Regions from separate parts of the Trichocoleus sp. Lan genome, predicted to be linked through region 2. Evidence: predicted binding sites of a transcription regulator. Region 2 holds the regulator's gene; each other region holds the start of a gene.
The links. Region 2 encodes NtcA, which controls nitrogen genes in cyanobacteria. Its sites were predicted from a motif close to TTTGTANNNNNNNNTACAAA; they were not measured.

Region 1 (4,985 bases), on a different contig from region 2:
TTCTTGCCCAAATATCTAATGTAAAAACTGCACTCCCCACACCAGAATCTAGTTCCAAAGCCGTACCTTCCCCAGAGACATTGGAGGTTGAGATTTCTCAACCTTTAGCAGAAGTAAAAACACCTCCTCGGACTTTGCGCGAAGCAGGGTTACTCCAAGAAATACTAACCCCAGAAAACGCCGCTCCTACAGAAGAGATTAGCGCTGCCACTAAACAAACAGCACCATCAGATCGAGTTCGTTCTCAACGATTTCTGCCCCGGATCGGCGCTGAATTTACCACTGGTTCTGGTGTGGGTTATGAAAGTTCTTTTGGTAGCATTGGAGGCTTTGTTCCCCTATGGCAAAACTCAGACAAACTCACCTTCTTAGAAGGTCGATTGCTGTTGTCAACGGAAGATTCTCATATAAGCAGCAATATTGTTTTAGGACATCGCTTTTATAGTGCCAAAGATAACCGGATCTTGGGTGGCTATGTCGCCTTCGATACCCGCGACACGGGTAATAGCAACTTTAATCAACTGGGTGCTGGGTTTGAAAGCTTAGGAGAAAACTGGGATATTCGCGCGAATGCTTACATTGCGGTTGGAGATACCCGCCAACTGACCCAAGAGAGGGTTTTTTCTACAGGTTTATCGTTTTCAGACCCTTTCTTTCAGGGTAATTTCTTGGGTCAAACTAGAAATCAACAACTTCAACGCGATCGCAATTTTGAAGCAGCGATGGCAGGATTTGATGTTGAAGCTGGCGTGAAAATCGCCCAGCTAGGTCGAACCGGCGACCTCCGAGGCTATGCTGGAGTTTATTATTATGATGCCCCAGGCAGTGCAGAGATTTTGGGCTGGCGGACTCGGTTAGAAGCCCGTCCTACTGACACTTTCAGCCTGGGACTATTGCTCTCAAATGATGCCACTTTTGGCACGAATTTGGTGCTGAGTGTGGGGGCGAATTTTCCCGGAACTCGTCCGAGAGGGATACGAACAGAAGATCGGGTTCTGGCGCGTCTGGGGGAATCTGTTACCCGAAACGCGAATATTGTAGTCGATGAACAATCCGAATCTGAGTCTTTCAGCGTACAAGATACGGTATTTGTCACAAATCCCGCGACGGGTCAACCGTGGAGATTTCGGCACGTCAATTTGGGAATTGGAACCGGGAACGGCACGTTTGAGAATCCGACTGGAACGGTTGCGGAAGCTTTGGTTGTGGCTCAACCCAATGATATTGTCTACGTGCAACCAGGGACAAATCCTGGGGTTCCTGCTTTCAAGATTCCTGACCAAGTGCAAGTGCTTTCAACTGGCCCTGTGCAGCGTATAGATACCGTGGAACTCGGCAATTTACAATTACCCTTGTCTAATGCGGGGATACTGGCAGACGTGACAGGAACGGTCACGATGGGGAACACGACAACCCTTTCGGGTTTTGCCATTAGCACAACTACTGGTTCTGGCATCGCTGGAAGCAACATCAGCAATGCAATTATTCGAGACAACGCGATCGCGAATTCTGCCAGTGAGGGCATCTTACTGGAGAACGTGACCGGGCAGATACTGATTCAAGACAATGCGATCGCAAATTCTGCTTTGGAAGGCTTTTCCCTCAACAATAATCAGGGGCAAGTTAACCTAATTCTTGTCAAAAACACGATCGCCAACAATGGTGCTTTAGCTAACGAAGGGGACGGCATCAATCTTGAACTTCGCAATACTGCAACTGGAACCTTTAATATCTCAGAGAATACGATTACTGGCAGTAACAGCTTCGGGAGCATCGCCGACGGAGTCGAGGTAAAACTGTTCGAGAGTGCTTCCGGAACCTTTACTCTGACTAATAACCAAATAACCGCAAATCAATTTAGTGGCATTAATATTGAACTTGAATCCAATACTTTGGGGACATTTGAGATTGCCAACAGCACAATCTCAGGCAATCAATTTGATGGAATTTCTATCAAGCTAAACGATAGCGCGACTGGAACGTTTAATATCACTAATACTCAAATTTCTAAAAACGGGTTTTATGGGATTGGGATACCTCTCTCAAATAACACCTCTGGAACCTTCAACATTACCAATAGCACCATTGCTGAAAATCAAGATAATGGAGTGAATATCGCACTTTCCGATGCAGCGATAGGAACAGTCAATATTTCTAACAATCAGCAAATTTCTAAAAATGGATTTTACGGAATTTTTACCAGCATCAATGGAAACGCCCAACTTCAATTCCTCAGTGAATCAAATCAAATTATAGATAATGCTTTTACCGGGCTTTCCCTCAACAGCTACGATACTGCTAAAATCTTTGCCGGAGTCCGGCTTAACACCATAACAGGCAGCGCAATCGGCGATCTCGAAGCAATAACCAGCGGTTCTGGCGATACAATTTGTCTCCAACCCCGCAATAATACGATTGGAAACTTTTTCTTAAATGACAGTTTTGGAGGAGCGATCCAGATAGAAACGGGAACGCTGTCTACAAATAATATCTCTGTCAGCGATCTTAGCAATTGGTCTGGAACCACTGTATCGGCTGGAACTTGTGGTTTCCCTTAATCGGTAAACGATACCAGTTCACTTTTGTCGGATCTCACGTGTAATCCCCCAGATCCCCATTTTCAGGTGGGATTCGAGAATTGAAGTGCCTGTAGAGACGCGATTAATCGCGTCTCTACAGGAGTTCGCGAATTATTTAGGCGTAGCAATCCTACATGATTCGTGAAGGAGAGATCCCCAACTTCGAGAAAGAAGCCGGAGATCTGAACCACTGTATTCGCCAGTAGATGATTTGTAGGGAGAAGTTGTGTAACAAGATACAGAATGACTTTACATAAGATAATGCCTCAGATAGGTATATCGAGAAGCCATAACTACATCCTAGGACGAGGAATTTGTACCTCTGGCTTTCTAAGATTGATCTCAAGCAAAAATAATAGGAGTAGTTTATGACCGAACAACCAGATCAACAAGTTAATAACTTACCTTCAGAAGTCCAAGAACTGCCTGAGGCTGCTCAGCAGATTTTCCAGGCTGCATTTAAGAGTGCCCATGAAGACGGGATGGACGAAGAAGCTGCCCGCAAGGTTGCGTGGAACACCATCAACAGCGAATACCGTCAAGGTGAAGATGGCAACTGGGAGCGGACTCCTGAAATGATAAACGAAGACAATTCAAATCCCGTAACCCGCGCTGCGGTTCAGTCTGGTGGCAATTAAACGCTTTTAAGTAGCAATCGTTTAGATTGATTGACAATAGAAGGCGGTCTGTGCAAGTCACAGACCGCCTTTTGCCTATAGGTCTACGTTTAGCTTAATTTGCAGTAAAATGAACCGTTTTAAGTGCAGCGAACGATATATAGATAAATACCCTCAGATAGAACCTCACCCCTAGCCCCTCTCCCTCTGGGTTCATAAGGTAGGGTTACACTAGAGTGCATTCAATAAAGAATTTCCATCGTGGCGTCTGAAAGCAAATTGTTCGCGTCGCCAGTTGACTAAAGCAACTGCGCCCAAAAGATAAATTTGAATAAATTATGATAATTTATGGTTGTAGCTAGCTCAACCTTGCTAATTGTCTCAACTCAATGGTTGATCAATTAACCAGGTAAAAAAATAAAAGGAGGTAGAACATAATGAAAAAAACATTCAATAACCTATTATTAACAGGCCTTGTAGTGTTTTCAATGGCGCTGGTCAGTGGTTGTGGTGGAGGCGAAAACTCTACTACTTCTCAGGCTTCTCCTTCCCCAAAATCTACTGCATCTCAGACTTCAACTACCTCTACACCGACTTCTTCTCAACTGACTTTTGAAAAATCCTTCCTTGTCAGAAAAACTCCCGATAAAAAAGTTGTGCCGGTCAATGATGGAGTTTATAAAAGAGGGGAAGATGTTCAGCTAGTCTTGCTTAATGTTGGCAAATTTAAGAAAGGTCAGGATGGGAAAAACTGGCTAGATATGGATATGGAAGTTAAAAATGCCAAGGGCGAAGTTATTTTGGTGAAAAAGAGCTTAATTGGAGAAAAAGGACATACAGCTTTAAAAGATGATGTAGCAGCCTCTCCCAATGGCACTGTTAATACAACTCCTAAAATTCAACCGGGAACTTACCAAATTCAGCTAACGATTTATGACAAGGTGGGTGGTGGTAGGGTAACAGAAACTAAAGCTTTTACTTTGAAATAAGGGCGGCGCAAACAAAAATCATCTACTGGATACGATACGGTAGATGATTTGTAATTCCCTTTAACACATTGCACCCCTCCCCGCAGGCAGGGAGGGGTGCCGGAGCCTCAGAAAATGGCAGGGAGGGGTTGGGAACGGTAGAAAATCAGACAAATTTTATCCCTAATTAAAGTTTGCACTTATACAAGCAAATTCATCTAAAGGATAACGCTAGTTATTTTTGAAATAGCCGAGTTTCCAAATTGGAGATTAAACCCAAAAATTCAAGCTTCGATGTTTTATCCCTGCTTGATAAACGCGCCCTCATTTTCGGATGAATAGCGGATATTGGCTTCTTTGAAACGCCGCAAAGCTTCAGCTAAGCGATCGCATTCAGCAATCAAACTCACCCGCACATACCCCTCACCACCCGATCCAAAGGCATTTCCGGGAGTTACGACTACGCCCGTCTGTTGCAAGACAGAGAGGGCAAAATCTGTTGAGGTCATTCCTACCGGACACGGAACCCACAGGTACATGGTGGCTTTTGGTTTGGGAACCGTCCAACCCAACTCAGCAAATCCCTCGATCAGAAAATCGCGGCGACGGCGATAGCGATCGCAGACCTGATTGACATAAACATCTGGAAGTTGTAAGGCGGTTTCGGCAGCAGATTGCAAGGCGGCAAAGATGCCATAATCCAGATTAGTCTTGAGTGTCCGCAACCCTTGAATGATGTGTTGGTTGCCTACGACAAAGCCAACGCGCCAGCCTGCCATGTTGTAAGTTTTAGACAAGGTATGAAACTCGACGCCGATTTC
Region 2 (4,985 bases):
AGCCGCCAGAACCTGACCGCGCAGCAGTGCCAGACTACCCTGACGCAAAGTTTGATAAGACTGGTAATACTGTTCTAAGGTTGCCACTTCCTGCTCTAGGGAAGCTTGTTGTTTTTCGAGTTCTTTAAGGCGATTTTCTCGCTGGGCAATCACCTCATCTCGTTGAGAAATTTTGTTGTCAAGTAGAGATAAGGCTTTGTCTCGCTGGGCAATTTGCTCATCGCGATCGCTCAGGCTCTTCCGAAAGGCAGCAAGTTTCTCATCAAGTTCGACAAGGGCTTGATCCCGCTTGAGAATTTGCTCATCGCGTTGGCTAATTGCTCGGTCTTGCTGGGCAATTTTTTGGTCGCGCTGAGTCACTTTCGCTTTGAATTCAGTAATTTCAGCTCTGACTTGATTTCGCTGCTGGAGGAGTTCTTGGCGTTCTGCTTGAAGTTGTTGGATTTCGGAACGTAGCGTCTTGGCTTGCCCTGAGACAGATGTAAGCTGTTTTTGGGTTTGCTGAAAGCTGCTGGCAACCCGGGTCAGTTCGCTTTGAGTCTGATTTAGTTGCGCCTCCGTCTGGCCTTGTTTAGCCAGCGCAGCTGCCAAAGATCGATTAATCGCATCTAAGCGCTGCTGAGCGACAGATTGCTGGGTGCGAGCTTGAGCGAGTTCCTTCTCTACTTGCTCTTTTTGGGCGGCGGTTTTAGCAAGTTCGCTTTCGGTTTTCCGTTTCTGCTCGTTCGCTTTAGCAATATCCTTACTTGCTGTCTTGAGTTTTTTCTGCACTTCTTGGAGTCTAAAAACTCCAATCCGCAATTGTTCGCTGGTCGCGAAGATGATTGTTAGTGTTGAGGCAGAAATCGTTAGCCCTGTCAGAATCGTTACCAAAACAGCTGTTTTGCGGGGACGCAGATTGAACAACGACAGGCGTGCTTTTCCCACGCGCGTGCCAATGCGATCGCCTACCGTTGCGATGACGCTTCCCAACACTAAAATAGACAAAATCAGGAAGAGCGCACTGTCGGTCATTGTCTGCTACAGTCATTCCAGTTACAGCCTATCGCATCGCAGGCTAGAGAAAGGGTTAACAGGAATTAAAGATCGAAGGTGAAATCGGAAAGGTTAAAGGTTGGAAGGTTGAAAACTATCCGCTTAAAACCTGACACCTTTTAACTCAACTCCCGACTAAATGTTAAAACTGGATAACCTGCTCGCGCTACCATGCCGTTTTAACCAACAACCTAACCTACAACCTGACGAGAGCCTCTAGCTGTTTTCAAGTAAACTGCTGACTCAGTGTAACTGGGTTGTGTACCGTAATTTTTTTCTTGTGGATAGAAATCATTTTTTCCTCCCGCAAATCTCCCAGTAAGCGGGTGACAGTTACCCTGGTGGAGCCGATTGCTTCTGCGATCGCTTGATGAGAAAGCTTCAGATCGATCGTAATTCCATTGGCGGTAGGAACGCCAAAATCACGGCACAGAATCAATAGAAAACTCACCAAGCGCGATCCCATATCTCGGTGAGCTAATGTCTCAATCATCATTTCTGTTTGCAAAATGCGCGAAGAAAGCCCTCGCAGCATCAACATCGATAGCTCCGGATTATCCTTGAGCGATTGCTCTACCTGATCGATCGGTGCCGAAAGCAGCTCCACTGGCGTAAATGCTACAGCGTGATAAAACCGATCCGAACGATGCCCTGTAATTAAGGACAGTACTCCAAAAACGCTGTTTTCTCGCAGCAGCGCCACGGTAATTTCTTCCCCAGCTTCATACACGCGAGACAGCTTTACTGCACCTTTGAGCAAAAAGTATACCCGTTCAGCCGGGTCTCCTGGGAAAAAGATCGTCTTGCCCCGCTCAAAAGTTTCCACCACGGGTGGAAACGCCCCACCTCCCAGTTGACGGAACACAGCTGCTAGCGGTCTATCTTGCGTCACTGCCACTTCCTTTTTCCTAAATGCTGCCCTACAGACTTCTGCAACTTTCTGTCGGAGGAACTTTAACCATAGCAAAACAACTATGAGAGTTTTCTGACATTAGACACAGATAAACTGACTTCCAAGCGGTTTTTGTGCTATTTGATACAAAATTTTAAAGTAGTTTCCCCGGCTACCTTCTTTAGTTCTCTCCCTGCTCAAGGCAAGTAAGATTATGACGGAAAATGTTGATATCTTGACAGTATCTGCGCTATCGGGTGGGATGCATGGTGAGTAAGGAGGCACGCTCCTTACCCGTACTAGACAGCCTTGCTCCGGGCGATCGCGATCTTGAATACTCCCCTAAATCGGATATCCTCTAATATTGCCTTCAAAATCGACATTTATGCTAGATTTAACCGGAAAAAACGCCCTTGTCACCGGCATTGCCAACAATCGATCGATCGCCTGGGGGATTGCTCAGCAACTGCACCAAGCGGGTGCGAATCTAGGAGTGACTTACCTGCCAGACGACCGAGGCCGCTTTGAAAAAAAAGTGGCAGAGTTGGTAGAACCCCTCAACCCCAGCTTATTTTTACCCTGCGATGTCCAGAATGAGACCCAAATTCAGTCTACATTTGACGCCATCCGCGATAAGTGGGGCAAGCTAGACATCCTGATCCATTGTCTTGCTTTTGCGAACAAGGAAGATTTATCAGGTGATTTTAGCAACACTACCCGCGCTGGCTTCACCCAAGCTCTAGAAATTAGTACCTATTCTCTGGTGCAACTTGCTGGGTCAGCAAAACCACTGATGACAGAAGGTGGCAGCATTGTCACGCTGACTTATCTAGGCGGCGTTAAGGTGATCCCCAACTACAACGTCATGGGAATTGCCAAGTCTGGATTGGAAATGAGTGTCCGTTACCTGGCATCTGAATTAGGTCCACAGAATATTCGCGTGAATGCAATTTCGGCAGGTCCCATCCGCACTTTGGCATCGTCGGCGGTAGGTGGCATCCTGGATATGATCCATCACGTTGAGGAAGTAGCACCGCTGCGACGCACTGTAACTCAGAAAGAAGTGGGAAATGCGGCTGCTTTCTTGTGTAGCGATTTGGCAAGTGGCATTACAGGTCAGGTGCTGTATGTCGATGCGGGATACGAGATTATGGGGATGTAAAAAGAATCAAACATTAAAAATTAAAAATTAAAAAGCAAAGATTCTGCTAATTTTTAATTTTTAATTTTGCATTTTTAAGGCTTTCGCGTCTCCCAGATGCTCAGTAACGTAGGATAATAAACTTAACTTTATTTTCTTGAGTGAGCATCTGCGATGCAGGCACGCGATCGCCAATTTACACCTTCTCCAAGCATTGAACAGCTTTTGTCTCCTCGCATGGCAAGGGTTCCCCGCAAGACGGGCGAAACGGATGTCATCGTCACCGTCAAATTAGACGGGAATGGCACTTGCAATGCCAAAACCGGCATTCCGTTTTTAGACCATATGCTGCATCAAATCGCCTCTCACAGCCTGATTGATTTGGATGTAGCCGCGACGGGAGACTTGGAAATTGATGACCACCATACCAATGAAGATGTGGGAATTACCCTAGGAATGGCGTTGCATCAAGCACTGGGCGATCGCAAAGGAATTGTCCGATTTGGGAATTTCCTCGCCCCTCTCGATGAAGCGTTGGTTCAGGTAGCGTTAGATTTTTCCGGACGTCCTCATCTGAGTTATGGCTTAGAGATTCCCACTCAGCGAGTCGGGACTTATGACACCCAGCTGGTGCGGGAATTTTTTGTGGCGTTGGTCAATCACAGCCAGATGACGCTGCACATTCGCCAACTAGATGGAATTAATTCGCACCACATTATTGAAGCGACGTTCAAAGCGTTTGCGCGATCGCTCCGCATGGCAATCGAAGTTGATCCCCGTCGTGGCGGTACGATCCCCAGTTCTAAAGGCGTGTTATAGGTTTCCTTGCAAATACACTCCGATAAAGGCAACGAGAGCCGGGGAAATCCTCACCAGGCTCTCGCTTCATTCTGCTGAAGTTTCCGCGACCACTGACTCTCAATTCTTCTATGTCTTCAGAAATGAGAACTTATGGAAGAGGTTTGCGGATATAGCCATATTTATTGCCAATCTTAACTTTTGCTAGCCCTTGCGAAAAAGATTGAGCGCTATCAAATTGGGGTTTAATTACGAATTTGCCACTCTTATTGATATAGCCCCATTTGTCGCCGTTCTTTACCGCTGCTAGGTCTTCTGAAAAGTTATAAATATTATCAAATTGTGGGGGAATGACAACATTGCTTGCCTTGTCAATATAGCCTACCTTAGTGTCTATCGTTATGCCCGCCAGCCCTTGAGAAAAGTCCCCAGCCCAATCAAATTGGAGTGGAATAACAAGATATCCCATTTTGTCAATATAGCCCCACTTATTATTACTGGATATCACTGCTAGTCCTTCCGAAAAAAACTTAGCTTCCTCAAATTCCAACGGAACAATAACGTCTCCCCGATTATCGATATAGCCCCATTTGTTGTCTTTTTTGACTGGCGCGAGTCCTAGGGCTGATTCAGTGCGATCGCTTATAGAAAAAGATTCAGCAACATCAAACTGGGGCTGAATGACGAAGTTGCCTTTCTTGCCGATATAGCCCCACTTTTTACCGATTTCTACCGCCGCCAGCGCTAACGCAGTACGATCGCTTATAGAAAAAGATTCAGCAATATCAAATTTTGGGTTAATTACCAAGTTGCCTTTCTTATCAATATATCCCCACTTTCCATCTATCTTTACCGCTGCCAGCCCTTGAGAAAAATTCTTAGCCAAATCATATTTTGGTTTAATGACTAAGTTGCTACTCTTATTGATATAGCCCCACTTGTTCTTTAGTTTGATAGCCGCTAACCCTTGGAAAAAAGATTCGGCATTATCAAATTGAGGTTTGATTGCGAAGTTGCCTTTATTATCAAGATAGCCCCATTGGCCGTCTATTTTGACTGCTGCTAGCTCTTCTGAAAATGAATCAGCCCAGCTAAATTTAAGCGGGATGACTATTTGCG
Region 3 (4,985 bases), on a different contig from region 2:
AGAAGCAATCGCAGTACCCGGTTGTGTGCCAATTTCAGCACTAGAAGCAGTCAATCGTACCGTGCCATCGCTATTGACGGTTAATCCTGTGGCATTCGCGAGATTTCCGCCCGTTAGCAGCGAAGGCAGGGAAAGGGGAGTAAAGGGTAGCGCGGCTGTATTTGAGCTAGGTAGCGGTTGAATTTCTAAACTTAGAGGGCTGCCGGGTAGACTCAGCCGCACTAATTTCTCACCCGGTACACCGACTACAGCAATTTGCCCCCCAGTCGCCCTCATCTGCCCCGTAGTGACCGCCGTGCCACCTAACAGGGTTAAATTTCCCGATACTGCTAAATTCCCCGCATTGATAATGCTTCCTGGTTGAAGAGTGTTAAAAATAAACTGGCTGGGCGTTCCGACCAATGTAGCGTAGTCATTCGCACCAATTGCATTAAACCAATTACTGCCAAAACCGATACCTGTGGCAGTGGTGGCGGTAAATGAAGCCGGTACATTCAGGCTGGCATGGGAACCAAAGATAATTCCCGCTGGATTCATCAAGAACAGATTGGAGTTTCCTCCCGTGACTTGGATTAATCCATCGATATAAGAAGCATTCCCACCTGTAACACGCCCTAAGATATTTTGAATATTAGGGTTAGAAAGAAAGTTCGCAATTTCCCCAGAATTTAATCCTAGCTGCTCAAAGCTATGAAAAAGATTTGCTTGATCTTTTGAAAGCGTGCCGCCGCTAATGTTAAGACGATTCCCATCTGGAGTAACAATTGTGCCAGTGCCGTCAGCCGCTGGGGTAATCGGCTGTGCTTGTACTGGTTGAAGCGAGTTAGCGATCGCTGTTAGTGAAAACACTACCAGTAACAGCCTTATATTTCTAACGGCTGACATAGTTATGCACTTACCCTGTTGTCAATATCCCTAAAGTAACATTGACAGATTCAACGTGTTAGGAATGCTTTTATTTGTTTTAGCTCCTAAGAGCGATCGCCATCTATAAATAAATAAAATTGTCTGGCTTCCAGACGGCTCAATGTTGGGAAGCCAAACAATTTTGTATCTTCTCTATTCTATTGATTGTGCTGATTATGCGATCGCGGGTTTGAATCCCCGCTCGCCTATCAACAATTTTTAACGGAAGTTGCCTGGATTCAGTCGAGGATTGGCTCGATTCGAGCGCATAGGCACTCCGCCTTTCAACTGGGTGCCGGTGCCACCATCAGCTCGATCTAAGAAAGGTCGCAAGTTAACGCTTTGTGACCTACGGCTGGAGCGATTTGTGCTGCCGCCGAGGGAAGATAAGCCCAAGTTTAATAGATCGTTGAGCATTTGAGCATCCCGACCCCCAACAAAGGTATTGACGCCCTCTGTCACCTGTCCGCTGTCAGCAATGCTGATATTTTGGAAAACGCGATCGCGGATCAACTGCGGATTTTCACCGGGAGGTACAGTCAGGACAATCCGACAGTCTGGATTTTTCTGAGTCGTGATGCAAACAACGTTGTAGTTATTTTCCACCGATGCCCGCATTTCCTGAAGACCATCGGGTCGATAAGATTCTAATCTGCGACTAATTTCGTTACAGCGTCTCTCCGCAGTCCAACCACCGCCTAAAGGAGTGGGAGTTGCCCAAGCATAAGCTTGATCGGGTTGACTTTTCGGGTGATACATCACCATATACTGACTGTTCGTTAGCTGGCAGGTAAACCGTGGCTTGTTAGCAGTTGTACTATTCTCTGATTCCGTTCCTGAGCTAGTGGTGCTATCTGGACTCCCATCGGTGTCTACCACAACATCCCCGTCCGAGGTCTGAGTATTCTCATCTTCTACACCCGGCAGTTGCGCTTGCTGAACAGAACCGGCAAAGGCAATACCGCTATTCAGTAGAATTGCTACACCGGCAGATAAAGCCACACTTTTGACCACTAAGGACTTTGCTTCAAACGCGAACCTAGCCAGATGTGGTGACATATCAACAATCCTCCTGTATATTTTTTGACTATCGTTAGCATCATTTGAATTAAATGAGCTAATTTCATAAATCTTTATAAATCGGTCTTCGTAGCGTATACTACGAAAGCACGACTAGAATCCCCCGCTTCCCTGGTAGGAATAAGGGTAAGAAGGCAGGAAAATAGAGCGTGTTTTTTGAAAATTGTCAATCAGTGGGTACTGTTTATCGTGTATCCAATGTTGCACAACGTACCCCCCTAGATGCCATAGTGACGGGAAAACCGAAGCAAAGTTCCCGTAGAACCCTTAAATCATTCAAAAGGAGAAAACAATGTTGTTGGAGGCACAAAAGCCGCTGACAGTTCCCAGACATTTCCTGGAACCGCCTGCGTCCCTAAGCCCAACGCTACTCATGTTTCTAGCCGCCGTAGCGATGGTTGTGCTATCAAACTTTGGTTATTGGCTCTGGGAGTGGCCTCACTGGTGTTGCTTTATCACAAACACGATCGCCTTGCACATTTGTGGAACGGTGATTCATGATGCTTGTCATAATTCTGCCCATCGTAACCGAGTCATCAATGCCATCCTGGGACATGGCAGTGCGCTGATGTTAGTCTTTGCCTTCCCAGTATTTACTAGAGTTCATTTGCAGCATCATGCCCATGTAAATGACCCGGAAAACGATCCAGATCATTACGTTTCTACTGGCGGACCCCTGTGGTTAATTCCGGTGCGGTTTTTATACCACGAAGTATTTTTCTTTAAACGGCAGCTGTGGCGAAAATCTGAACTTTTAGAATGGTTCTTAAGCCGCTTGTTTGTCGGGACGATTTTCTATATCTCAATTCAATACCAATTCTTAGGCTACATTCTCAATTTTTGGTTTATCCCTTCTGCCCTGGTAGGATTGGCGCTGGGATTGTTTTTTGATTATTTGCCGCATCGCCCTCATCAAGAACGCGATCGCTGGAAAAATGCCAGAGTTTACCCCAACCCCATCCTCAATTTGCTGATCATGGGGCAAAATTACCACCTCATTCATCATTTGTGGCCTTCCATCCCCTGGTATCACTACCAAAATGCTTATTACGCCACCAAGCCCCTTTTAGATGAAAAAGGCTGTTATCAAACTCTGGGAATCTGGCAAGGAAAAAATTTCTGGAGCTTTTTATATGACGTTTTTTTAGGCATCCATTTTCACAACAAATCACCTAAAAACCTAGAAAATAGCTAATAAATGTCATTAGTGATTCGTCAATGACTGGGGACGAATCACTAATGACAAAAAACCTCAGCGATGAAACGACTGAATCGTTGACTGCGAGGATAAGCTAACCTGAGACAAACTCCAATCCGGTCTTAGGCTTTTAGCTCCCCGCAGATAAGGATGGTAAATCGGTGGATGGGAAGCTGGCAAATTGACGTGAATTAAGAAGCGGATGCAACGCTCCAGCCCTCCCTCCACATGCATTTGCTGGACATCGAGCAGAGGGACATTGTCCCAGTGGGGACGAGAGCGAGCGATCGCAGCGGGAAAGATCGCATCCAGATCCCGCGTTACCGAGAACGTGGCACTAATAATTAGATCGGGATGTAGTTGATTGTGTACTTCTAATTCATCGAGTAGTTCCGCTACCACTTCTCGAATTGCCTCAGCCGTGTTTTGTGAGGCAGTTGTTGCCCCGCGAATCGCTCGAACTCGCCACTCCACGCAAGCATCCTCCATTTTATAATTGAGATTTTGAATTTTAGATTTTGGATTTCAGAATCATCTAAATCATCTATAATCTAAAATCTAAACTTCAGACTAGGGTCGGTAAAGCCACAACGGCTGACCACTGGTAGAAAGTTCAAATTCTAACCAGTCTATCCCAGCTGATAGACTAGATGCCCCTTGAACTCTGCTCGATACCACACGATTCCAGAAAGGTTTGCGTTCTTCCAGGGTGTAACACTTCGTTTTTTCGGGATCGAGACCGACCAGTTCCGCAGCCCAACGGCGGGCATCTTCCTCAGTGCCAAGCCGGTCAACAATTCCCAGTTCTAACGCTTGTTGACCTGTGAAAATGCGACCATCGGCAAAACTTTTAACGGTTTCGGTTGTCAGCTTCCGAGCCTCAGCAACCGTTTGCACAAATTGCTGATAACTGACGTCAATCAGGTCTTGGAGAATATTCTTTTCCGGCTCGGTGAGTTCCCGGTCAAAAGCCAGAATATCTTTATAAGGACCCGATTTGATCACCTTGAAAGAAACGCCAATCTTTTCTAGCAAGCGCTCCAGGTTGTTTCCCCGGAGAATTACACCGATACTGCCGGTAATTGTGCCTGGGTTGGAAACAATGTGTTCGGCTCCCATCCCGATATAGACTCCTCCAGATGCGGAGATATTGCCAAAGCTGGCAACAATTTTCACCTTTTTTTGCAGGCGAGTCAGGGCTTCATAGATTTCTTGCGAATCCCCGACCGTACCACCAGGACTATCAATGCGTAGCAGTAATGCTGGAAACTTTCGTTCTTCAACCGTTTTCAGGCTTTCTAGAACTTGTTTTCGGGTAGTACTGCCAATCGCACCAGTCACTTCAATCCGAGCAATTTGTTTACGAAACTTAGGCTGAAAAGGCCAGATCATGAGCAGGCAAGCGATGAATCGTGAATGAATGAGCGAATTAGAGAAGGAAGCAAATCCTGCAAAACAGTAAATGTTTCCCTAGTAATGCTGGCTCTTTCTCTAGTTTGCACGATCTGCATCGGTTTCGTTGGCTTGCGGGTGAAGCCTGAAAGCTTATCAGAAAAAAGGTTTTCCCTAGCTCCCCGAATTTAACAGGTACTTACAAGTAAAAACTTACCCTTTTGTCGGCATCCCAACAATTTGCCAAAGCGCCTTAACAGAACTACATATTAAGTACAATTAAGTAAATAAACGCGCAACCAGCCAGAAAAAGAGCAAGAAACTGGAAAAATTTTTGATAAATCCGGTTGCGACTTCTGGAAGGACAGCTCGTGATGACCTGCTTCAAGAGTGCTGGCTTGGCTCTATC

Region 1: the regulator NtcA is predicted to act here: its motif matches at 2,803-2,822, upstream of NDA03_RS18430 (ChaB family protein).
Region 3: the regulator NtcA is predicted to act here: its motif matches at 2,053-2,072, upstream of crtR (beta-carotene hydroxylase).

Annotation. Positions count from the first base shown of each region.
Region 1 covers NZ_JAMPKA010000020.1:110,562-115,546, forward strand. Annotated here, with positions in the region: gene NDA03_RS18425 (right-handed parallel beta-helix repeat-containing protein) at 1-2,558, shown strand, start outside; gene NDA03_RS18430 (ChaB family protein) at 2,948-3,217, shown strand; gene NDA03_RS18435 (hypothetical protein) at 3,634-4,185, shown strand; gene NDA03_RS18440 (aspartate aminotransferase) at 4,464-4,985, opposite strand, start outside.
Region 2 covers NZ_JAMPKA010000003.1:146,080-151,064, reverse strand. Annotated here, with positions in the region: gene NDA03_RS03695 (DUF3084 domain-containing protein) at 1-1,014, opposite strand, end outside; gene ntcA (global nitrogen regulator NtcA) at 1,262-1,933, opposite strand; gene fabI (enoyl-ACP reductase FabI) at 2,313-3,089, shown strand; gene hisB (imidazoleglycerol-phosphate dehydratase HisB) at 3,243-3,887, shown strand; gene NDA03_RS03675 (WG repeat-containing protein) at 4,018-4,985, opposite strand, start outside.
Region 3 covers NZ_JAMPKA010000020.1:49,885-54,869, forward strand. Annotated here, with positions in the region: gene NDA03_RS18220 (CHAT domain-containing protein) at 1-885, opposite strand, end outside; gene NDA03_RS18225 (COP23 domain-containing protein) at 1,126-1,965, opposite strand; gene crtR (beta-carotene hydroxylase) at 2,279-3,181, shown strand; gene aroH (chorismate mutase) at 3,239-3,673, opposite strand; gene sppA (signal peptide peptidase SppA) at 3,755-4,576, opposite strand.